DNA from 3 places in the Streptomyces solicathayae genome. Region 3 is predicted to be linked to each of the others. Evidence: riboswitches for the same ligand, from Rfam matches in the RefSeq annotation. Region 3 holds a riboswitch; each other region holds the start of a gene.
What was found. A riboswitch is a leader RNA that binds a small molecule or an ion and turns the genes downstream of it on or off. The one in region 3 is predicted to bind cobalamin.
Positions count from the first base shown of each region.

Region 1: linked by a shared signal. The riboswitch ahead of R2D22_RS33625 (energy-coupling factor ABC transporter permease) and the one ahead of R2D22_RS12400 (ribonucleoside-diphosphate reductase subunit alpha) in region 3 are both predicted to bind cobalamin.
Region 2: linked by a shared signal. The riboswitch ahead of R2D22_RS28620 (cobalamin biosynthesis protein) and the one ahead of R2D22_RS12400 (ribonucleoside-diphosphate reductase subunit alpha) in region 3 are both predicted to bind cobalamin.

Region 1 covers NZ_CP137573.1:7,355,800-7,363,262, forward strand. The annotation lists gene R2D22_RS33605 (hypothetical protein) at 1-510, shown strand, start outside; gene R2D22_RS33610 (ATP-binding cassette domain-containing protein) at 536-1,411, opposite strand; gene cbiQ (cobalt ECF transporter T component CbiQ) at 1,408-2,157, opposite strand; partial or broken gene R2D22_RS33620 (energy-coupling factor ABC transporter substrate-binding protein) at 2,425-2,781, opposite strand; gene R2D22_RS33625 (energy-coupling factor ABC transporter permease) at 2,781-3,491, opposite strand; cobalamin riboswitch at 3,521-3,715, opposite strand; gene R2D22_RS33630 (PTS-dependent dihydroxyacetone kinase phosphotransferase subunit DhaM) at 3,806-4,225, opposite strand; gene dhaL (dihydroxyacetone kinase subunit DhaL) at 4,222-4,845, opposite strand; gene dhaK (dihydroxyacetone kinase subunit DhaK) at 4,854-5,846, opposite strand; gene R2D22_RS33645 (TerD family protein) at 6,089-7,463, shown strand, end outside.
Region 2 covers NZ_CP137573.1:6,182,339-6,189,801, forward strand. The annotation lists gene R2D22_RS28610 (putative cobaltochelatase) at 1-152, opposite strand, end outside; gene R2D22_RS28615 (cobyric acid synthase) at 199-1,707, opposite strand; gene R2D22_RS28620 (cobalamin biosynthesis protein) at 1,704-2,666, opposite strand; cobalamin riboswitch at 2,699-2,827, opposite strand; gene R2D22_RS28625 (hypothetical protein) at 2,962-3,183, opposite strand; gene R2D22_RS28630 (inorganic phosphate transporter) at 3,196-4,461, opposite strand; gene R2D22_RS28635 (alpha/beta hydrolase) at 4,781-5,908, shown strand; gene R2D22_RS28640 (hypothetical protein) at 5,975-7,411, shown strand; gene R2D22_RS28645 (VOC family protein) at 7,425-7,463, opposite strand, start outside.
Region 3 covers NZ_CP137573.1:2,763,483-2,770,945, reverse strand. The annotation lists gene R2D22_RS12420 (HD-GYP domain-containing protein) at 1-1,204, shown strand, start outside; gene R2D22_RS12415 (tetratricopeptide repeat protein) at 1,284-2,264, shown strand; gene def (peptide deformylase) at 2,326-2,955, shown strand; gene R2D22_RS12405 (ribonucleotide-diphosphate reductase subunit beta) at 3,045-4,058, opposite strand; gene R2D22_RS12400 (ribonucleoside-diphosphate reductase subunit alpha) at 4,058-6,430, opposite strand; cobalamin riboswitch at 6,565-6,689, opposite strand; gene R2D22_RS12395 (GNAT family N-acetyltransferase) at 6,743-7,246, opposite strand; gene mctP (monocarboxylate uptake permease MctP) at 7,323-7,463, opposite strand, start outside.

The DNA of each region.
Region 1 (7,463 bases), 4.6 Mb from region 3:
CTCACCCACGAAGGCAGCGCCTTCATCAACTTCCGGGACCACCCCTTCGCAAGCGCTTCCGCGCATGGGTATCGGTGGGTCGACGTCAAGCGGCTGCGGATGCCTGCGGCGGCGCTGGCAGACCGAGCCCTGCTGGCCGCGCTCATCGGGCACGAGCAGTTCCGGGACGACTACGCGGGCGGGGGAGTCACGTCGGACGGGACGCGGCATGGGCCGTACTGGCTGAGTCGCGTCACGCCCGAGGCGTACGAGCACGTGGGCGCGGACGAGGCCGCGCGGTCGCTGTGGGAGTGGGCGAACCAGTACGAGACCGTCCCCGCCGGACTGGCGGCGGAGCTGCGGAGGGAGGCGATCGACCGGTGGGTCGCGGCGGACCGCGTCTACCGGCTCAGTGGGCTCGGCGAGGAGGACTTCCACGACTGGGGCGGGGTGCACGGGGAGTTCCACGAGTTCGTGGCCGTCGATCGGAAGGCGGGGCGGGTGACGGTGCTGGTCGCGGCCGACGACTGAGGAGGCCGTGGCAGCTTCCGCTGCTTCAGGCGGTGGGGGACTCCCGCGCCGCCCACGCGTCCAGCTCCTCCGCCGTGCGCGGGCCGGGTACGCCGTCCGGGAGCAGGTCGCGCTCTCGCAGCAGGCGGGTCACGGCCATGCCCCAGGGGCGGCGCAGGCGCGCCGCGGCCAGCAGGGCGTCGTCGGCGAGCAGCTCCTCGACCGGGCCCGTGCGCAGGCCGGCGGGGGAGAGCACCGCGGCGTCGTCCGCCCAGCGCAGCGCCAGGTCCACGTCGTGCGTCGCCATCACCACCGTCGTGCCCCCATCCCGTAGCCGGCCCAGGATCTCGAGGAGTCGTTCCTGCCCGTGCGGGTCGAGTCCCGCCGTCGGCTCGTCCATGATCAGCACACGCGGACGCATCGCCACCGCGCCGGCGATCGCCGCCCGCTTGCGCTGCCCGTACGAGAGCAGGTGCGTCGGCCGGTCCTCCAGCGCCGTGATGTCCAGCGCCTCCAACGCTTCGCGGACCCGCAGCCGTACCTCGTCCTCCGGCAGGCCCAGGTTCAACGGCCCGAACGACACGTCCTGACCGACCGACGCGGCGAACAGCTGGTCGTCCGGGTCCTGCACCACCAACTGCACCGTCGTGCGCAGCCGGGTCAGCCCCTTGCGGTCGTACGACACGTCCTCGCCGGCCAGCCGCAGCGCGCCGCGGGCGACCTGCAGGCCGCCGCTCAGCAGGCGCATCAGGGTCGTCTTTCCGCTTCCGTTGCGGCCCAGGAGCGCCATCGCACGCCCGTCCGGCACGGCGAAGTCGATCCCGTCGAAGACCGGCGGACCGTCCTCGTACGCGAACCCCGCCCGCACGAGCTCGACGACCGGGGGCGGAGGGGGCGCTGAGGGGTTGGCTGCGGGTGTCACGGGAGGGACCTTTCCAGTACGAGAGTGAGGGCGACCAGTCCGGTCAGCAGGGCCGCCGTCGCCGCGAGGAACCGGCGCGAGACCGCGGCTTGCGGCACCAGGACCCGCAGCGTGCCGTCGTAGCCGCGCCCGGCGAGACCGGTCTGCAGCCGCTGAGCCCGGTCGAAGGCGCGTACGAACGCGGTCGCGCCGAGGCCGGCCAGCGAACGCCAGGTCGCGGCCCGGGTGGTCAGGCCGAGCCGGGCCGCCTGCGCCTGCCGGATCCGGGAGACCGCGTCCAGGAGCAGGAAGCTGATCCGGTACATCACGAGGGCCACGTCCACGACCGGCGCGGGCACGCCCGCCCCGACCAGCCGGGGCAGCACGTCCGAGACCGGTGTGGTGAACGCGAACAGCAGCACGCCCAGCGAGGCCGCCGAGGTACGCAGCAGCAACTCGCCCGCGTGCACCGGGCCGTCCGGGGCCAGGGCCACGAACGAGCCCGGCCCGCCCACCTGGAACAGCAGCGGCACCGCGCCCGTCACGCAGAACCCCAGCGGGATCCGGAACGCCCGCCACAGCTGACGGGGCGGCACCCCGGCAGGGCCGAGCAGCACGGTCAGCGTCGTGGCGGCGACCAGCAGCGCGCCGGGCCACGGCGGCAGGCACACGGCGCAGAGCGTGAGACCGAAGCCGAGCACGGCCTTGTCGAGAGGATGGCGGCGGCGCCAGCGACTGCTGTGCGCGGCCGCGTCGATCGGCAGCACGGGCGGCGGCTACGCGTCGCCGGTGGACGGCGCCGAGGGCCGGCGGGTGGACGGCGTCGAGGCCCCGTCGGCGGGGGGAGCCGACGGCCCGTCGGCGGACGGCCGGGAGGCGGTGTCGGCAGCGGGCCGCGACAGCCCGTCGGCGGACGGCCGCCGCGACGGCCCCTCCGCGGACGTCCCCGAAGCCCCGGCGGCGGGTACGTCCGTGGCCGCGTTCGCGCGCGCGTCGTCGTCCACGCCCCCGCCCGCGTCCCCATCCACACCCGCGTCCCCGTCCGCACCCGAACCCGCGGCCCCGTCCCGCGTCGCCGAAGCGGCCAGCGCCCTCGCCTCCCCCTGCTTCCGCCCCTTCCGCAGGCCGAAGTAGTACGCGAGCACCCCTGCGCCCATCGCCGCCTGCAGTGAGAACAGCGCGGACTCGACCTCGCCCGACGGAGGCTCGTACAGCGGGCTGAACCAGGGCTCGTAGTCCGGTTCCAGCTCGGTGATCGCCGCCTCGGCCTCCCCGTCCGACCCCGCGAACGGCTGCTCCTTGTGGTCGCCGAGGCCCAGCACCAGCGGCAGGACGGCGAGCGCCGCCACCGTGAGCAGCAGCAACGTGTTGATCTTCGCGTTACGACTCATCACCGGACCACGGCCTCCTTCGTCGTCGCCTTCCCGCCGTCGGTTCCGCCCCGCAGCAGGACGCCGAGCCGAGTCAGTTCACCCTTGCTGGACTGGATCAGGAGCCGCATGACCAGCACGGTCAGCAGCCCCTCGCTGACGGCGAGCGGGATCTGCGTGACGGCGAAGATGGACCCGAACTTCGCGAGCGCTCCGAGGAATCCGGTGCCCTGGTCGGGGAACGCCAGCGCGAGCTGGACGCTGGTGACGCAGTACGTCGTCAGGTCGGCGAAGAACGCGCCGAAGAACACGGTCACCATCAGAGGCACGTCGAAGCGCCGCAGCAGCCGGTAGACCCCGTACCCCGCCCACGGCCCGGCGATCGCCATCGAGAAGACGTTCGCGCCCAGTGTGGTCAGCCCGCCGTGGGCGAGCAGCAGGGCCTGGAACAGCAGCGTGATCGTGCCGAGCACCGCCATGATCGGCGGCCGGAACAGGATCGCGCCGAGCCCGGTGCCGGTGGGGTGCGAACAACTTCCCGTGACGGACGGCAGCTTGAGTGCGGACAGGACGAACGTGAAGGCGCCGGAGGCACCCAGCAGCAGGGTCGACTCGGGATGCGCCTTGACCTCACGGGTCAGGGCACGGACGCCGTGGACGACGAAGGGGGCGGACGCCGCACCCCACGCCGCCGCGTGCAAGGGGGGCAGGTACCCCTCGGCTATATGCATGGTTGGGAGACCCTCTCCAGCACCTCGTGGATGGACAACGCACCTTGGCCGGTCTCCTGGCTGACGGTCATGCCGCCCGGACTCCGCCTTCCCACACCGCAGCGGTTCTCCGCAGCGGTCCAGTGGCTTCCCGCGAGGGATGGAGCCGGACCTCCCGATCACAGTGGCGAGGGCCGCACCGGTACTTCACCGGTTTCCCGTACACCAAGGCCCTGCGACATTAGTGCGTTGACCAGGCGCATCACAACATGGCCGGGTTTCGGCGGTGTCGTCCGGCCGGTGCCCCACGTCGTCCGCCCGCTCCCGTACGCGGGTCACTCCTTGCGGTAGCCGTACGCCTCCGACGCCGCCGCGGTCACCGCGTCCAGGTCCCCGCCGGCGCTCGCCGTGACGAGCGCGGCGACGGCCCCCTCGACGAACGGGGCGTCCACGAGCCGTGCGTCCGGGGGCAGTTCGTCACCCTCCGCGAGCATTGCCTTCACCGTCAGTACAGCGCTGCCGAGGTCGACGAGGAGCGCCACCCCGGCGCCCTCGTCCACCGCCCGCGCCGCCTCCGCGATCAGCTCGGAGCTGGTGCCGAGGCCGCCGTCGGGAGTACCGCCGGCGGCGGCGAGCGCTGCGTACGGGCCGCCGCCGGCGAGTCCCCGGGCCAGTTCGGCCACGGAGTCGGCGACGGCGGCGCTGTGCGAGACGAGCACGATCCCGACCCGGTTCGCGGAGTGATCGCCCGTCACGCGGCCACCTCCGCCAGGGCGCCGATCAGCAGGGCCGAGGACGTCGCCCCCGGGTCCTGGTGCCCGATGCTGCGCTCGCCGAGATAGCTGGCGCGGCCCTTGCGCGCCTGCAGCGGCACGGTGTCCAGGGCGCCCTGCCCGGCGGCGTCCCGGGCCGCCCCGAAGGACTCGGCCAGCGCCGCGACGGCGGGCAGCAGCGCGTCGAGCATCGTCTTGTCCCCGGCCTTCGCCCCGCCGAGCTGCGCGACCGCCGCCACCCCGGCACCCAGCGCTTCGGCGAGCCGCTGCCGGCCCACCGCCGGCTCGTCGCCGAGTTCCTTCCCGGTACGCCGCAGCAGCGTCCCGTACAGCGGACCGGAGGCGCCGCCCACCGTGGAGATCAGCTGCCGCCCGGCCAGTACGAGGACTGCGCCCGGGGTGGCCGGTTCCTCCTTCTCCAGCACGGCCGTGACGGCGGCGAAGCCGCGCTGCAGATTCACGCCGTGGTCGGCGTCGCCGATCGCGGAGTCCAGCTCGGTGAGCCGGCCGGCCTCGCGGTCCACGGCGTCAGCGGCGGCGGTGAGCCAGCGTCGGAAGAACAGGGCGTCGAGTTCGGCATCGTACGAGGTCACGTCGGGCACTCCCCTCCTCACCGGCCCCAGCGCAGGGCGGGCGTCTCCACCGGTGCGTCCCACAGCCGCAGCAGTTCCTCGTCCAGCCGGCACAGGGTCACCGAGCAGCCTGCCATGTCCAGCGAGGTCACGTAGCTGCCGACGAGCGTCCGGGCGACCGGAACCCCGCGTTCGGCGAGCACCCGCTGGACCTCGGCGTTGAACCCGTACAGCTCGAGGAGCGGGGTGGCACCCATGCCGTTGACGAGTACGAGGACGGGGCCGTCCGGTCGCAGGTCCTCCAGGACGGCGTCGACGGCGACGTCGGCGATCTCCCGGGAGGTCATCATGGCGCGCCGCTCGCGCCCCGGCTCGCCGTGGATGCCGATCCCCAACTCGAGCTCGCCCGGCGGCAGATCGAAGGTGGGACTGCCTTTCGCGGGGGTCGTGCAGGCGCTCAGCGCCACGCCGAAGCTGCGCGAACTCGCGTTCACCTGACGCGCGATCGCCTCGACCCGCTCCAGCGGCTGCCCCTCCTCGGCGGCGGCTCCGGCGATCTTCTCCACGAACAGCGTCGCGCCCGTGCCACGCCGGCCCGCCGTGTACAGGCTGTCCGTCACCGCGACGTCGTCGTCCACGAGCACCTTGGCGACCTGGACGCCCTCGTCCTCGGCGAGTTCGGCGGCCATCTCGAAGTTCAACACGTCACCGGTGTAGTTCTTGACGACGAACAACACCCCGGACCCGCTGTCCACCGCGGCGGCTGCCCGCACCATCTGGTCAGGCACGGGCGACGTAAAAATCGCCCCGGGGCACGCGGCGGCGAGCATCCCCGGCCCCACGAACCCGCCGTGCAGCGGCTCGTGCCCGGACCCGCCTCCCGACACCAGCGCGACCTTTCCCTCCACGGGCGCGTCCCGCCGCATCACCACCTGGTTCTCCACGTCGACGGCCAGTTCGGGATGAGCGGCGGCCATCCCCCGCAGGGCATCGGCGACGACGGTCTCGGGGACGTTGATCAGCATCCTCATGGGTACCTCCTGGTGAGACTGGCAGGCAAGCCGCTGAGCTGAGTCTTCGCAGGTCAGAGCAGGTGTGCGAAGGCGCGTCACGGCGCAATTATCGACGCAGGGGAGCGTGCGCGCACCGGTGAACCACCGGTGGGATCCGGACGATCTCAAGCAGGTGCGGGACGACCTGGGCGTTTCCGTATTGCCGCACCGGGGCGTGGACCGGACTGGGAGCGGCGTGCCAGCATGACGCGGTGACGCAGATGATCAAGGGGGAGAACCTGCCGGTCCCCGGGCAGGAGTGGCGGATCGAGGTCGGCCGGCAGGCGGCCGGCGAGGGGGTGCCGGAGGTGGCGGTCTTCGCGCTGCTCCTGGACGCCGCCGGCAAGGCCGTCCAACACATCGTCCTCGAACGGGCCGGCGCAGTGGACGACCGCTCCGTCGATCGGCTGGACCTCGACACCGAGCGTGTCGGATCGGACGTCCGGCGCATCGTGATCGTTGCCGTCGGCCGGAACGGCACGCTCGGACAGGTGCCCGGCCTGTCGGTGCGGACGCTGAGCGCCGTGACCGGAGAGCAACTCGCCCTGTACGAGATCGACGACGCGACCACCGAGTCGGCGCTCGTTCTCGGCGAGTACTACCGGCGCGACGGTGGCTGGAAGTTCCGCGCGATGGGCGAGGGCTATGACGCGGGGCTCGTGGCGCTGGCGGAGGACTTCGGCATCTCGGTGCCGACTCCGGCCCCGGGCGGGCCGGGGCCGGTGGAGCTTCCGCACGGGGCCGTGGGCAAGGTTGCGGGCCCGGCCGCGCCGGGGCCGGTGGAGCTTCCACGCGGGGCCGTGGGCAAGTCCTCTGGGCCGGCTGCTGATACGGAGTGGGGGCAGGGCTCGGGTTCGGCCCTGGGCCAGGGGCACGGCGGCGGCTCGGGACCGACGGAGGGCGAGGCTCAGGCGCACGGCCGGGGCCCGCATGCACCGCATGCCTCCGCCCAGGCCCAGTCCGAGGCCCAGTCCGAGGCCCGGTCCGAGGCCCCGTCCCGGCGCTCGACCCAGAGCTCGCCCGAGGCTCCGTCCCGGCGGCCCGGAGCGATTTCGGTGGTTCCCTCGCCGACCCCGTCGCCCGAGGCGGTCGCCGCCGCCGGGATCCTCGGTGGGGAGTTCGACGACATCGTGTACAGCGGGCGGGGCAGCGCCAAGTTCGCCATGGACACGACCCCGCCGCCGGGTTACGTCCTGGTCGACTTCGCCAGGACGGGCAAGGGCCACTTCGACCTGGACTCCATCGACTGGAACGGCAGGGAGGCCGTCGACCTCGGGGACTGGAGCACGTCCCACCGGTTCGAGCGGCGGGCGATGTGGTGCGACAGCCTGTACCCGCTGCGCTTCCGCGTCAGCTGCGACGACAGCGACGAGTGGACGATCGTGATCCGGCCCGTGAGCACGGTGCGCGTGCTCGGCGAGGCGGCCACCGGCCGGGGCTCCGAGGTGCTGCTCCACACGGGTCCCGCCGGCGAGTTGGTCTCCCGTTTGAGTCCGACGGAGACAACCGGGTCCGTGCGTGTAGAGGGGTACGAGCCCCGTCGCCCCGGTGCCCCCACCAGGTACCCGGTCACGCTGGCGTACGAGTCCGGCCGGA
Region 2 (7,463 bases), 3.4 Mb from region 3:
TCGGCGAGCGCCCGCACGGCGGTCGACTTGGCGGTCCCCTTCTCGCCGCGCACGAGAACCCCGCCCACCGCCGGGCTGACGGCGTTCAGCAGCAACGCCAGCCGCAGGTCGTCCATCCCGACGACGGCGGTGAACGGATACCGGGTGCTCACAGGCTGGTCCTTTCCACGAGTTCCAACGGCTGATCCACCGGCCGCCTCACGGCGCGCCCGGCGGTACGAACGGAAGGCCTTCCGGCGGGCCGGTCTCGATCAGACGCAGCAGCGCGTCCGTGTCCGCGTGTTCCTCGATCAGGTCGCCGAGGCGGTCCAGCTGCTCCTCCCGCAGCGCGCCGAACGACGTGTCCGGTGCCGGGACGAAGCGGCGGCCCGCCGCCGTCGCGACCTCACGGAGGAACGCCCGCCTGAAGCCGTCGCTCTCCAGGGAGCCGTGCCAGTGCGTTCCCCACACCGCGCCCACCCGGCAGCCGTCCAGGAACGGCTCGCCGCCGTGTACGTCCGCGACACCGTGGTGGATCTCGTAGCCCTCGACGCGCTCGCCGAGCGCCTCGCCGACCGGGCGGGCCAGGGTCTTCTCCACCGCGAAGCGGACCCGTACGGGCAGCAGCCCGAGCCCGGCCACGCTGCCCGCCTTGGACTCGACCTCGTCCTCGATGTGCTCCGACAGCGCCTGGAAGCCGCCGCAGATGCCGAGCACCGGCCGGCCCTCCGCCGCGCGCCGCGCGATAGCGTCCGCAAGGCCTCGCTCCCGCAGCCAGGCCAGCGCCTTCACCGTCCCGCGCGTCCCCGGTACGACGACCAGGTCCGCGTCGACGAGCTCCTCCGCGCGGTCCACGAACCGCACCACCACGCCCGGCTCGGCCGCCAGCGCGTCGACGTCCGTGAAGTTCGACATCAGCGGGACCGCGCAGACCGCGACCCGCAGCACGTCCTCGCCGACCGGCGGCGCGACCACGGACTCCCGCACCGCGCCGCGCAGCGAGACCCGCAGGCCGTCCTCCTCGTCGATGCCGAGGCCGTGCGCGTACGGCAGGACGCCGAAGGTCCGCCGCCCGGTCAGGCCGTGCAGCATGTCGAGACCCGGTTCCAGCAGCGTCACGTCGCCGCGGAACTTGTTCACCAGGTACCCGGCGATCAGCCGCTGGTCCTCCGGCGCGAGCAGCGCCGTCGTTCCGAAGAACTGGGCGAACACCCCGCCCCGGTCGATGTCCCCGACGACCACCACCGGCAGCTCCGCCGCCCGCGCGATCCCCATGTTGACGATGTCCGTGCGCCGCAGGTTGATCTCGGCGGGGCTGCCCGCGCCCTCGCAGATCACCGCGTCGTACGTGCTCCGCAGCTCCTCCAGGCAGCCGAGGACCGGCTCGAACAGCTCCTTCTGCCGGCCCCCGTGGTACCCGCGGGCGCTCAGCTCGCCGACCGGCCTGCCCATCAGCACGACCTGGCTGGACCGGTCGCTGCCGGGCTTCAGCAGCACCGGGTTCATCAGCGCGGTCGGCTCGACCCGTGCCGCCTGCGCCTGCATGGCCTGCGCCCGGCCGATCTCCGCGCCCTCCCGGGTCACGAAGGAGTTCAGGGACATGTTCTGTCCCTTGAACGGCGCGACCTTGATCCCCTGCCGGACCAGCCAACGGCAGATGCCGGCCGTGACGACGCTCTTGCCCGCGTCGGACGTGGTCCCGGCGACCAGCAGCCCCCCGCCTCTCATGCACCCCTCCGCTTCCACGCGCCCGCCACGAGCCTTCCGGCCACACACACCCCCAGCGTCAGCGCCGTCACCCGGCGCGACAGACGTACCGCCCGCTCGATGTCGGCCACCGCCACGTCCCGGCCCGGCCCGTTCAGGACCGGCCGGTGCTCGACCCGCCCGCCGTACGACAGGGTGCCCCCGAGCCGTACGCCGAGCGCCCCCGCGAACGAGGCCTCCACCGGGCCCGCGTTGGGGCTCGGGTGCTTCGCCGCGTCCGCGCGCCAGGCCCGTACCGCGCCCTGGCGGTCGCCGCCGGCGACGGTGGCCAGCGCGGCGGTCAGCCGGGCGCCCGGCCATCCGGCCAGGTCGTCGAGCCGGGCCGACGCCCAGCCGAACCGGCGGTACCGCGCGGACTTGTGGCCGACCATCGCGTCCAGGGTGTTCACCGCGCGGAAGCCGAGCAGCCCCGGCACTCCCGCGACCGCGCCCCACACGAGCGCGCCCACCACGGCGTCGGAGGTGTTCTCGGCGACCGACTCGACGACGGCGCGGGCCATCCCCGGACCGTCCAGCGCCTGCGGGTCGCGTCCGCACAGATGGGGCAGCCGCTCCCGGGCGGCCTCCAGGTCGCCCGCCGCGAGCGCGCCGCCGATCGCCCGGGCCTCCCGGCCCAGACTCGTGCCGCCGACGACGGCCCACACGGAGGCTGCGGTCAGCGCGACGGAGGCGGTGCTCCGGCCCCTGACGGCCCGGGCCGCGAGCGCGCCCGCGGCGGCGGCGCCGCCCACGCAGGCGGCGGTGTGCAGCGCACCCCAGCCGCGGTGGTCGCGCCACAGGACGCGCTCGACCGCCCCCGCGGCCCGGCCGAAGGCCGCGACGGGATGGCCCCGGCGCGGGTCGCCCAGGGCGAGATCGGCCACCAGACCGGCGGTGGCGCCGTACGCGAAGACAGCTGTGGCTGAACTGCGGCCAGGCATGGCGCATTGTCCTCACTCAGGGTCCGCGCCCTGGCTCGACGTGACCGGCGGCGAGAGTTCCTGGCTCCCGGGGCTCGTACCTCGTACCCCGGTCACAGTGGCGGGACCGCGCCGGATTCGCACCGGGCTTCCTCTTCGTTGCCGCCGTAATGGCCCCGTGAGTCCACCACGCCCCGCGAACAGCCGTCAACTCACCCTTGACCTGCGACGGGTCACTGTGCGAAGCACCACAAACACGACGGCCGGGCGGGCCGCACCCGAAGGTGCGACCCGCCCGGCCGGTGGTTCCGGATCGTCAGGCGACGATCAGATAGATGCCGTACGCGACGGCCGCCGCGCACAGCGCGAAGCAGGCGTACGCGCCGGTCCGCGCCAGTGCGGCGGAGCCGCCCTGCGCGGCGGCCCGCTCCTGCTTGGAGAGGCCGGCGATGCCGAGGGTGAACAGGCCCACGAGGGCGACGGTCGCCACGAGGCTGACTCCGAAGACGGAGCCGAGAGCTGCCCAGTCGATCTTCATGTCGTTCGTTCCTTACACCGCGGCGGCGGAGGCCGGGGGAGCGGCCGGGTCCGTGGGGGCCGGCGTGGGGATGGTGGTCTTGAGGTCCTCGTCCGCGACGGCGGCGACGGAGCCGGCCGGCGGCGGGGTGACGGCCGCGATGGCCGTGGTCACGACACCCGCGGGCTCGGCGTCGACGTCCGTGTCGTTGACGTTGGTGTGGTCGACGACCTGGCGGCGGGAGATGACCCAGATGGCGACGCAGGAGGCGATCAGGAAGGCCGTGACGGCGGCGACGCCCCAGGAGCCCTGACGGGCGACGTACTCGGCGCCGGCCCCGACCAGGCCCGCGGCCGGAAGGGTCAGGCCCCAGGCGACGAACATCCGGGTGGCGGTCGACCAGCGGACGACGCCGCCCTTGCGGCCCAGGCCCGCGCCCATGACGGCGCCGGAGCAGGAGTGCGTGGTCGAGAGGGAGAAGCCCAGGTGGGAGGAGGCCAGGATGACCGTGGCCGCGCTGGTCTGCGCGGCGAAGCCCTGCTGCGGCTGGAGGTCCGTCAGGCCCTTGCCCATCGTGCGGATGATGCGCCAGCCGCCGAGGTAGGTGCCGAGCGCGATCGCCGTACCGGCGGAGACGATGACCCAGACCGGCGGGTTCGAGCCGGGGGCGAGGGCGCCGCCGGCGACCAGGGCCAGGGTGATGATGCCCATCGTCTTCTGGGCGTCGTTGGTGCCGTGGGCGAGGGAGACGAGACCGGCGGACGCGATCTGACCGGCCCGGTAGCCCTTCTCGGTCGCCTTGCCGTCCGCGTTCTTGCCGAGGCGGTACGAGAGCCGGGTGCCGAGCATCGCGGCGATGCCGGCGACCAGCGGGGCCGCGACGGCCGGGATCAGGACCTTGGTGACGACGACGTCGCCGTTGACGCCGCTGACGCCGATCGAGGCGACGGTCGCACCGATGAGGCCGCCCATCAGAGCGTGGGAGGAGCTGGACGGCAGTCCGACCAGCCAGGTCACGAGATTCCACAGGATCGCGCCGACGAGCGCGGCGAGGATCACTTCGGGCTGGATGCCCTCTTCGTTGACCAGTCCCTTGGAGATCGTGTTGGCGACCTCGATGGACAGGAAGGCGCCGACGAGGTTCAGCACGGCGGACATGGCCACCGCCGTCTTCGGCTTGAGTGCACCGGTCGAGATGGTCGTGGCCATCGCGTTGGCGGTGTCGTGGAAACCGTTCGTGAAATCGAACACGAGAGCTGTCACGACCACAATGGCGAGCAGCAGCGTGATGTGTTCCATTTACCCAGGCAATCGTTTGACGTCAGTGGCGCGTCGAACGTAAGCAACCTGAGTGAACGGAAGATGAACTGGGTCGGGCGATGGGGTGTCTCGAACCGGGTTCCGGGGATTCCGCTTAGCCGTGGGGTCGCTCGAACGAGGCGGGTGTGACCGGCGGTAATACCCGTACTCGTGGGGGAGTGGCCGGTGTGTGCCGGTACGGCCACTATCGCCCGGCGGCCCGTCGCCGCCCCGGCCGACGCGGTCGGAAGAGATTCTGGTCACCCTGGCGGCCCCCTGTCGGCTGGCAGAGCGCCGCACCCGTACCGACACTGGAACGGTGCGCCCGGCTACAGCGACGGCAGCGGCCGTCACCACCCTGATCGGTGTCGGCGCGGCCGTGTACGCGGTCGGCCGGTACGCCAGTGACGCGGCCCTCAACCCGCCGCCCGGCCGGCCCCTGCCCGGCGACCCCAGACTCACCGTCCACGCCACGGGCCCGGGCCGGATCACCCTGACCCGCAGCCTCGCCGCGCTCCGCCCCGGCACGTACGGCATCGAGGGCACCGACGTGCACGCCGTCGTCGGCCCCGTGCTCGACCACGTCCCGCACACCGCCGACACCGTCGTGCGCCGGCTCGAACGGGTCGAACAGGGCACGCTGCAGACCGGCGCCAAGGTCCGGCTCACCCCGCAGCTGCACGCCGGGACCCCGCTCAGCGCCCTCGGCGTCGAGTACCAGGACGTCGAGATCCCCGGCGAGCTGGGCACCCTGCCCGCCTGGCACGTGGCCGGGCCCCGCTCCACCTGGGTGATCACCCTGCACGGCCTCGGCACCACCCGGCAGCACCCCCTCAATCTGCTGCCCTTCCTGCGCCGGCACCAGATCCCCGTCCTCATGCCTGCCTATCGCGGCGACCCGGGCGCCCCCAGCTCCCCGGACGGCCTCGGGCACCTCGGCGAATCGGAGTGGCGCGACGTCGACGCGGCCATCCGGCACGCGGTCCGGCACGGCGCCCAGAAGGTCGTCCTGCACGGCTGGTCCACCGGCGCCACCATGGCCCTGCACGCCGCCGTCGGCTCCGGACTGCGCGAGCGCGTCGCCGGCCTCGTGCTCGACTCCCCGGTCCTCGACCAGGAGGCCACCCTGCGCGCCCTCGCCGCCGCCCGCCGCACCCCCGCCCCGCTGCTGCCGCTCGCCGTCCGCGCCGCGCGCAGCAGGAGCGGACTGCACGGCGAGCCGCTCCAGGAGTCCACCGACCCGCAGGCCCTGCGGGTGCCGGCGCTCCTGTTCCACGGGCCCGACGACACCCTCGCGCCCTGGGAGCCGTCCCGCGAACTCGCGGCGCTCCGCCCGGACCTGGTCACCCTCAGGAGCGTCCCGCACGCCCCGCACGCGGCCATGTGGAACGCCGACCCGACCCGCTACGAAGAGGCTCTGCGCCGCTTCCTCATCCCCCTGCTCTAGGGGCCGCCGCGGACGGCCGCGGGATTCCGATTGGGCTTTCGGGCCGTCAGCGGGAAGACTGCCCCCGTGACGTCTCGAAAGCCTGATGAGCAATTGGCGCGCAACTCCAGACTCCGACTCGTCCGTCCGCGGGCCTTCGCCACCGCCCGACGGGCCGTGACGACCCGCCGGACCCGGCCGGCGCCGCGGCCGCCCGAGGGCACCCCGCCCCGCCAGGAACTGGCCCGCCAGGCGCGGACCGTCCTCGGCGACGCCGTCCGGATCGCCCGCTGGGCCTCCGTCGCACGGACCCCCGAAGCACTCCCGGCCCGGGAACGGGCCGCCGCCGAACTCGACCTGACGCCGGACCAGATCCGGGCCGGCTGGGACCGCGCCCGGCTCGCCGGGCTCGTCGAGCTGCACGGCGACACCGCCCGCCCCGGCTGGCGGCTGCACGCCTGGGACCGCGACGACTCCGCCGTGCTGCGCGGCTGGGTCGCGCTCTTCGACGCCTGGTCGCTCGTGCACCCCGCCCCCGAGGACGTCGCCCCCGGCGCCGTCGCGGAGGTCGTCGAAGCCGTCCCGCAGTTGCTCTCCCTCCTCCAGCTGTCCGCCGGGCCCGTGCTCGTCCCGGCGCTGCTCGACCTGCTCCGGCAGCGCGTCGAGGAACTGCGCGAGGAACGCTGCGAGGTGCCCGCCCCGGACACCGCCGCCGACCCCGCGGAGCCGGCCGCCGCGACCGACGCACTCGCGACCGAGGGGCTCGCGACCGAGGGGCTCGCGACCGAGGCACTCGCCGCCGAGGCGCTCGCACCGCTGCTCGGCTGGGCCCTGGAGGGCCTCGCCGCCGTCGGCGCGCTCACCCTCGGCGAGGGCCAGGCCACCCTCACCCCGCTCGGCAACTGGGCGGTCTGGGTCAAGCTGGAGCAGATCTGCGTCGCCGCGCAGAGCCCCGCCGGCAACATCGAGCAGTCCGCCGAGGACATGCTGCGCGGCTGCGCCCGGCTCACCCCCGGCCCGGCCCGCGCCGAGTACCGCGCCTGGCTCGCCGCCCGCACGCTCGGCAGCGCCGTCACCGAACTGCTCGCCGTCGCCCGTGGCGAGGACGCCCTGCTGCGCGGGCTCGCCTTCGAGGCGCTCCGCGTCGTCGGCGCCCCCGCCGAGGCGGAGGTGCGCGCCGCCGCCGAGGAGCCCTCGCTGCGCCCGTACGCACTGCTCTGGCTCGCCGAGTACGACGGCGCCGACCCGGACGACGCCCAGGACGTGCTCACCCGCGAGGAGGCGACCTGGCTCTGGGTGGACACCGCGGCCGCCGTCGCCGACCACGGCGAGAGCACCCTGCTGGTCCGCCACCTCGAATCCGCCGTGCAGGGCACCGTCCCCGCCCTGCTCGACGAGGTCCGGGCGGTCGGCCACCCGCGCACCGTGCAGGTCCTGGTCGCGCTCGCCGCGGCGCACCCCGATCCCGCCCTCGCCAAGGCGGTCCGGCGGGCGGCCTTCCAGGTCCACACCGGCGGCGCCTGACCGCCCGCTCCGGCTACTCCGCGGTGCCGGGGGCGTACGTGCCGAAGCTCCA
Region 3 (7,463 bases):
GTACGGGGTCCACGAGCCCGGCCACGCCCTCGCCTTCGGGGTCCTCATCGCGCTCGGCGAACTCGCCGGATGGCGTGCGCCGCCCCGCGCCGAGGGGCTCCCCGGGCCGGGGCAGCTGCGGGACCGGGAGCCCGCGCCGCTCGCCGCCGCCGGAGCGCTCGCGTACGCGTTGCTCGGCGAGAGCGCCGGGTACGACACCACCCACGGCGTCTCGCAGATCGTCGCCGTCGTCGTCGCCGGGAGCCTCGCCGGGGCCGTCCCGCACCTCGCCCGGGGCAGCGGACCCGGCCGCGACCACCTGGCCCGGCGGGTCCTCACCACCGGCTTCGCCGCGCTGTGCTTCCAGCCCCTCTACAACACCGGCCTGCTCGACCGGTACGTCGGACAGGGCGCCGCGCTCGCCCTGTTCCTGCTGCTCCTGCTCGTGCTGACCGCGCTCTGCGACGCCGTCCTCGCCGCGCTGCTGCTGCGCGCCCGGACCGGTACCGGGCCCCCGTTCGGGCCCGTCCTGGGCGACGAACTGCGCGGGCTCCTCGGCATCGGCTCCGCGGTCTGCGCGACCGGCGTCGTGATGTCCCTCGGGGTCGCCGCCGCCGGGCTGTGGGCGCTGCCCGTGTTCTGCGTGCCGCTGCTGCTCACCCAGGTCTCGTACCGGCGCTACGCGGCCGTGCGCGTCACCAACGGCCAGACCATCGCCTCCCTCGCCCGGGCCACCGAGATCGCCGGCTACACCCCGGTGGGGCATGCCCGCCGGGTCGCCGCCCTCAGCACCGCCGTCGGGCGCGAGCTGGGCCTGTCCGGTCCCGATCTGACCGTCCTGGAGTACGCCGCCCTGATGCACGACATCGGCCAGCTCTCCCTCGTCGACCCCGTCCCGGCCGGCGCGACCGCCGTGCTGCCCGCCGAGGAGCAGCGCCGGATCGCCCTGCTCGGAGGCGCCGTCGTCCGTCGCACGGGCGTGCGGGAGGCCGTCGCCCTGGTGGTGGAGCGGCAGGCCGACCCGTACCGGGAGCAGCCGCTGCCCGCCCGGATCGTCCGCACCGTCAACGCGTACGACGACCTCGCCGGCGGCGGCCCGGGCGGTGCGCTCGCCGCGCTGGAGCGGCTGCGGCTGGGGACCGCCCGCGACCACTGCCCCGAGGTCGTCGAGTCCCTCGCCCGGGTTCTCGCGAACGGCGGCGTCGCCCCTCGTCGGCCTGGGTAACCCATGGGTAATGAGCGCGCGTCCAACCGGGCATGGTTGGATGCGAACAAGAGGGTGAAGCGACCGGCAGGCGGGAATCGTGAGGATCTTCGGGAAGGTACGGCATCGGCCCTCCGCCTCGTGGCGGCAGGCCACCGACCGCGCGTTCACGCTGATCGGCGACGGACGGTACGAGGACGCGGGCGCGCTGCTCACCCGCGCGGCGGATCTTGAGCCCTGGCTCTCCGAGTCCTGGTTCAACCTGGCCCTGCTGCACAAGTTCCGGCACGACTGGGAGCAGGCCCGCGCCGCCGGACTGCGCGCGGTCGCGCTGCTCGACAAGGAGACCGGCGCCCCGGACTGGTGGAACGTCGGCATCGCCGCCACCGCGCTGCAGGACTGGCCGCTGGCCCGTCGCGCCTGGCAGGCGTACGGCCTGAAGGTCCCCGGGGCCTCCGCCGGCACCGGCGAACCGGCCGGCATGGAGCTGGGCAGCGCCGCCGTGCGGCTGTCGCCCGAGGGCGAGGCAGAGGTGGTGTGGGGCCGCCGGCTCGACCCGGCCCGGATAGAGGTGCTGTCGATCCCGCTGCCGTCCTCCGGCCGCCGCTGGGGCGAGGTCGTGCTCCACGACGGCGTGCCCAACGGGGAGCGGACGACCACCGCCGGCCCCTCGTACCCGGTCTTCGACGAGATCGAGCTGTGGGCCCCTTCGCCGGTCCCGACCTGGGTGGTCCTCCTGGAGGCCGCGACGGAGGCCGACCGGGACGCCCTGGAGCAGCTCGCCGCCGACGCCGGCTTCGCGGCCGAGGACTGGTCGTCCTCCGTACGGCTGCTCTGCCGCGCGTGCTCCGAGTCGACCATGCCCAGCGCCGAGGGCGAGGGCGAGCACCTCGACCCGCACGACCACAGCGAGCCCGGCCACCCCGGCCCGCTCGGCCACCGTTCCCCCGGCGAACTCTGGGTACCGGAGCGGGAGTGCGGCATCGCCGCCCCGGCCGGCCTGGTCCGCGGGCTGCTCGACGGCTGGGTAGCGGACAGCCCGGACAGCCGGGAGTGGCGGGATCTCGAAGAGGTCTGCTGAGCATTGCCCGTAGGCTGTACGGGACCATTTACCAGGGTTCTGAGGAAGGCGTGCGGCACACATGGCGCAGCAGCAGACGGACGAGCAGCTGAACGACGGCTTCGTCGTCGACACGGAGGACTGCGAGGCGCGTGAGCTCGCGTACCGCGAGCGCGGCACGGCGCGCCCGATCACCGTCGTCGGGAACCCCGTGCTCCACAAGGAGTGCAAGGACGTCACCGAGTTCGACGACGAGCTTGCCGCACTGATCGACGACATGTTCGCCAGCCAGAAGGCGGCGGAGGGCGTGGGCCTGGCCGCCAACCAGATCGGCGTGGACCTCAAGGTCTTCGTGTACGACTGCCCGGACGACGAGGGCGTGCGGCACACCGGCGTCGTGATCAACCCGGTCCTCCAGGACCTGCCGGCCGACCGCCGCATCCTCGACGACTCCAACGAGGGCTGCCTGTCGGTGCCGACCGCGTACGCCTCGCTGGCCCGCCCGGACTACGCCGAGGTGCACGGCCAGGACGCCCAGGGCAACCCGATCAAGGTCCGTGGCACCGGCTACTTCGCCCGCTGCCTCCAGCACGAGACGGACCACCTGTACGGCTTCCTCTACATCGACAAGCTGTCGAAGCGCGACCGCAAGGACGCCCTCCGCCAGATGGAAGAGGGCACCCCGCGCTACGAGACGGTCCCGAACGACTGACACCGCCGCCGCCCCGCGCCCGCGCACGCGAAGGGCCCCGCTCTCCCCCCGTGGTGGAGCGGGGCCCTTCGCCGTTCATGCGGGGAGGATCAGAAGTCCTCGTCCAGGTCCACCGAGCCCTCGACGGCCACCTGGTAGGCGGACGGGCGGCGCTCGAAGAAGTTGGTCAGTTCCTGGACGCCCTGGAGCTCCATGAAGGAGAACGGGTTCTCCGAGCCGTAGACCGGCGGGAAGCCGAGGCGCTGCAGGCGCTGGTCGGCGACGCACTGGAGGTACTCGCGCATCGACTCGGTGTTCATGCCCGGCAGGCCGTCGCCGCACAGGTCACGGCCGAACTGCAGCTCCGCCTCGACGGCCTCCTTCAGCATGTCGGTGACCTGCTGCTGGAGCGCGTCGTCGAAGAGCTCAGGCTCTTCCTTGCGGACGGTGTCCACGACCTCGAAGGCGAAGTTCATGTGCATCGTCTCGTCGCGGAACACCCAGTTGGTGCCGGTCGCCAGACCGTGCAGCAGGCCGCGGGACCGGAACCAGTACACGTACGCGAAGGCGCCGTAGAAGAACAGGCCCTCGATGCAGGCGGCGAAGCAGATCAGGTTGAGCAGGAAGCGGCGCCGGTCGGCGGCCGTCTCCAGCTTCTCGATCTTCTCGACCGAGTCCATCCACTTGAAGCAGAACTGCGCCTTCTCGCGGATGGAGGGGATGTTCTCGACCGCGTCGAAGGCCGCCGCGCGGTCGGCCGGGTCGGGCAGGTACGTGTCCAGGAGCGTCAGGTAGAACTGGACGTGGACCGCCTCCTCGAAGAGCTGACGGCTCAGGTACAGCCGCGCCTCCGGGGAGTTGATGTGCTTGTACAGCGTCAGCACCAGGTTGTTCGCCACGATCGAGTCGCCGGTCGCGAAGAACGCGACGAGGCGGCCGATCATGTGCTGCTCACCCGGCGTGAGCTTGGCGAGGTCGGCGACGTCCGAGTGGAGGTCGACCTCCTCGACGGTCCAGGTGTTCTTGATCGCGTCCCGGTAGCGCTCGTAGAAGTCCGGGTAGCGCATCGGGCGGAGCGTGAGCTCGAAGCCCGGGTCGAGGAGGTTCTTGTCGGTCGAGCTCATTACTGGCAGGCCTCGCAGGACTCGGGGTTTTCCAGGGAGCAGGCGACGGCGTCCGCGTCGGGGGCGGCCTGCTGGACGGGGATCGGGGCGGCGGCCTGGGCCGCGCGGGCGATCCGGGTCGCCGGGCGGGAGCGCAGGTAGTACGTCGTCTTCAGGCCCTGCTTCCAGGCGTACGCGTACATCGACGACAGCTTGCCGATCGTCGGCGTCTCCATGAACAGGTTCAGGGACTGGCTCTGGTCGAGGAACGGGGTCCGCGCCGCCGCCATGTCGATCAGGCCGCGCTGCGGGATCTCCCAGGCCGTCCGGTACAGCTCGCGCACCTCCGCCGGCACCCAGGTGAAGCCGGCCACCGAGCCGTTGGACTCGCGCAGCGCCTCGCGGGTCTGCGCGTCCCACACGCCGAGCTTCTTCAGCTCGGCCACCAGGTACGAGTTGACCTGGAGGAACTCGCCGGACAGCGTCTCGCGCTTGAACAGGTTGGAGACCTGCGGCTCGATGCACTCGTACACACCGGCGATCGAGGCGATCGTCGCGGTCGGCGCGATGGCGAGCAGCAGGCTGTTGCGCATGCCGACGGCGGAGATCCGCTCGCGCAGCGAGGCCCAGCGCTCGGGCCAGTTCAGCTCCACGTCGTAGTGGTCCGGGTGCAGGACGCCACGCGCCGCGCGGGTCTTCTCCCAGGCCGGGAGCGGGCCGTTGCGCTCGGCCAGGTCGGCGGACGCCTCGTACGCGGCGAGCATGATCCGCTCGGCGATCCTCGTCGACAGCGCCCGCGCCTCGGCCGAGTCGAAGGGCAGCTTCAGCCGGAAGAAGACGTCCTGGAGGCCCATCGCGCCCAGGCCCACCGGCCGCCAGCGGGCGTTGGACCGGCCGGCCTGCTCGGTCGGGTAGAAGTTGATGTCGACGACCCGGTCGAGGAACGTGACGGCCGTACGGACGGTCGCGTCCAGACGCTCCCAGTCGATGTCGCCGGTCGCCGTGTCGACGAAGGCGCCGAGGTTCACCGAACCCAGGTTGCAGACGGCCGTCTCGCCGTCGTTCGTGACCTCGATGATCTCGGTGCAGAGGTTCGAGGAGTGGACGACCGTGCCCGGCTCCGCCGTCTGGTTGGCCGTGCGGTTGGAGGCGTCCTTGAACGTCATCCAGCCGTTGCCGGTCTGCGCCAGGGTCCGCATCATCCGGCCGTACAGGTCGCGGGCCGGCATGGTCTTGCGAGCCAGGCCCGCCGCCTCTGCCCTGCGGTACGCGGAGTCGAACTCCTCGCCCCACAGGTCGACCAGCTCGGGCACGTCCGCCGGGGAGAACAGCGACCACTCGGCGTCCGCGTTCACCCGGCGCATGAACTCGTCCGGGATCCAGTGGGCAAGGTTCAGGTTGTGCGTACGGCGGGCGTCCTCGCCCGTGTTGTCGCGGAGCTCCAGGAACTCCTCGATGTCCGCGTGCCAGGTCTCCAGGTAGACCGCGGCGGCGCCCTTGCGGCGGCCGCCCTGGTTCACGGCGGCGACCGAGGCGTCCAGCGTCTTCAGGAACGGCACGATGCCGTTGGAGTGCCCGTTGGTGCCGCGGATCAGCGAACCGCGGGCGCGGATGCGGGAGTACGACAGGCCGATGCCGCCGGCGTGCTTCGAGAGCCGCGCCACCTGGTGGTAGCGGTCGTAGATCGAGTCCAGCTCGTCCAGCGGCGAGTCCAGCAGGTAGCAGGAGGACATCTGCGGGTGCCGGGTGCCGGAGTTGAACAGGGTGGGGGAGGAGGGCAGGTAGTCGAGCCGGCTCATCAGCCCGTACAGCGCGGCGACCTCGTCCAGGGCCCGCAGGCTGTCGTCCTCCGCCAGGCCGCAGGCGACGCGGAGCATGAAGTGCTGCGGCGTCTCGACGACCTTGCGGGTGATCGGGTGCCGCAGCAGGTAGCGCGAGTAGAGGGTGCGCAGGCCGAAGTAGCCGAAGCGGTCGTCCGCGGCCGGGTCGATCAGCCCGTCCAGGCGGGCGGCGTGCCGGGCGACGAAGTCCGCGGTGCGGTCCGCGATCAGGCCCTCGCGGTGGCCGGTGGCGACAGACGCGGAGAACGACACCGCGCCCTGGCCGGCCGCTTCCTGACCGATCGTGAGGGTGAGCAGCCGGGCGGCGAGCCGGGAGTACGCGGGGTCCTCGGCGATCAGGCCGGCGGCGGCCTCCGTGGCCAGCTCGCGCAGCTCCGCCTCGTCCGAGCCGGCGTGCCGGCCGCGCAGCGCGGCGGCGGCGACCCGGCCCGGGTCGGTGTCGGGGAGATCGGCGGTGAGGTCGGTCAGGGTCCGCAGCAGTGCGGTCCCGGGGCCGTCGCTCTCGACCGCGGAAGCCTCGGCCGAAGCCGGATCGGCGGGCGCGATGGTCACGTGGGGGCTCTCCCTCGCTCGGCGCTCGTGGCCGGCGCGGCGAGGGGAGGCGGGCGGGCGGCCGTACGCACGGGGGCCCGCGTCCACCGGCCCACTCCGCGAGGCCCGGACGTCAGTCGGCACCCGGAACGGACGGACCGGGCGCACCGTCGGCAGGTCCTCGGACTCGGCAGGTGCGGATACGCACCGAAACCACACCGTTGCGGGACAGTTCCGGATTTCCACCGGATTCCCCTGCGGCGACAGCGAGCATGAGCATACATGTGGGGGGCGCCCCTCGGAGCACCCCCCACATGTTGTGTCGTTCTCGGCTCAGAGCTCCAGGCTGTAGGTGAGCAGCGGGTCCATGTCCGGGAGGGGCTTCCAGTCCCGTGCGGACGTCCGGACGAAGCCGAGCCGCTCGTAGATCCGGTGCGCGTCGGCCATGCGGGCCTGGGTGGACATGACCAGGCGGGTGCAGCCGTCGAGCGTCCGGGCCCGCTCGGCACAGGCCCGGACGAGGGCCTCGCCGACGCCCCGCCCGCGCGCCGCGTGCGCGACGGCGAGCATCCGGAACTCCGCCTCGCCGGGCACGGCGATGTCGGCCCACTCCTCGCCTCCGGCGGTGAACGTCACGCCGCCGAGGACCGTTCCCGTCTCGTCGACCGCGACCAGCACCTCGGCCTCGGCGTCCCTGCGGGCCACGTCCTTCAGGAGGTGCAGATAGTCGTCGTCCTCGCCGAAGTCCAGGTGTCCGTCGTCCAGATAGGCCCGTGCGGTGATCTCCCCGAGCGCCTCGTACTCCTCGGGGCGTACCGCCCTGATCGTGAAGTCCATGGACGCCAGTCTGCCCCCGTCATGGCGCCGCCCGCCTCAGGGTTTCCGGAGGCGGGCGGCGCTGGACGGCGGCGGGTCAGTGACCGGCGCCGGCCTTCGACAGGTCGGCCGTGACGCCCGGGTCGCCGGCGTCCGCCGTGTAGTCCGCCGGGGAGGTCTCGTCGGTCCCCTCGGGGGCCTTGACCGCCTTCAGGACGAAGGTCAGGACGACGGTGAC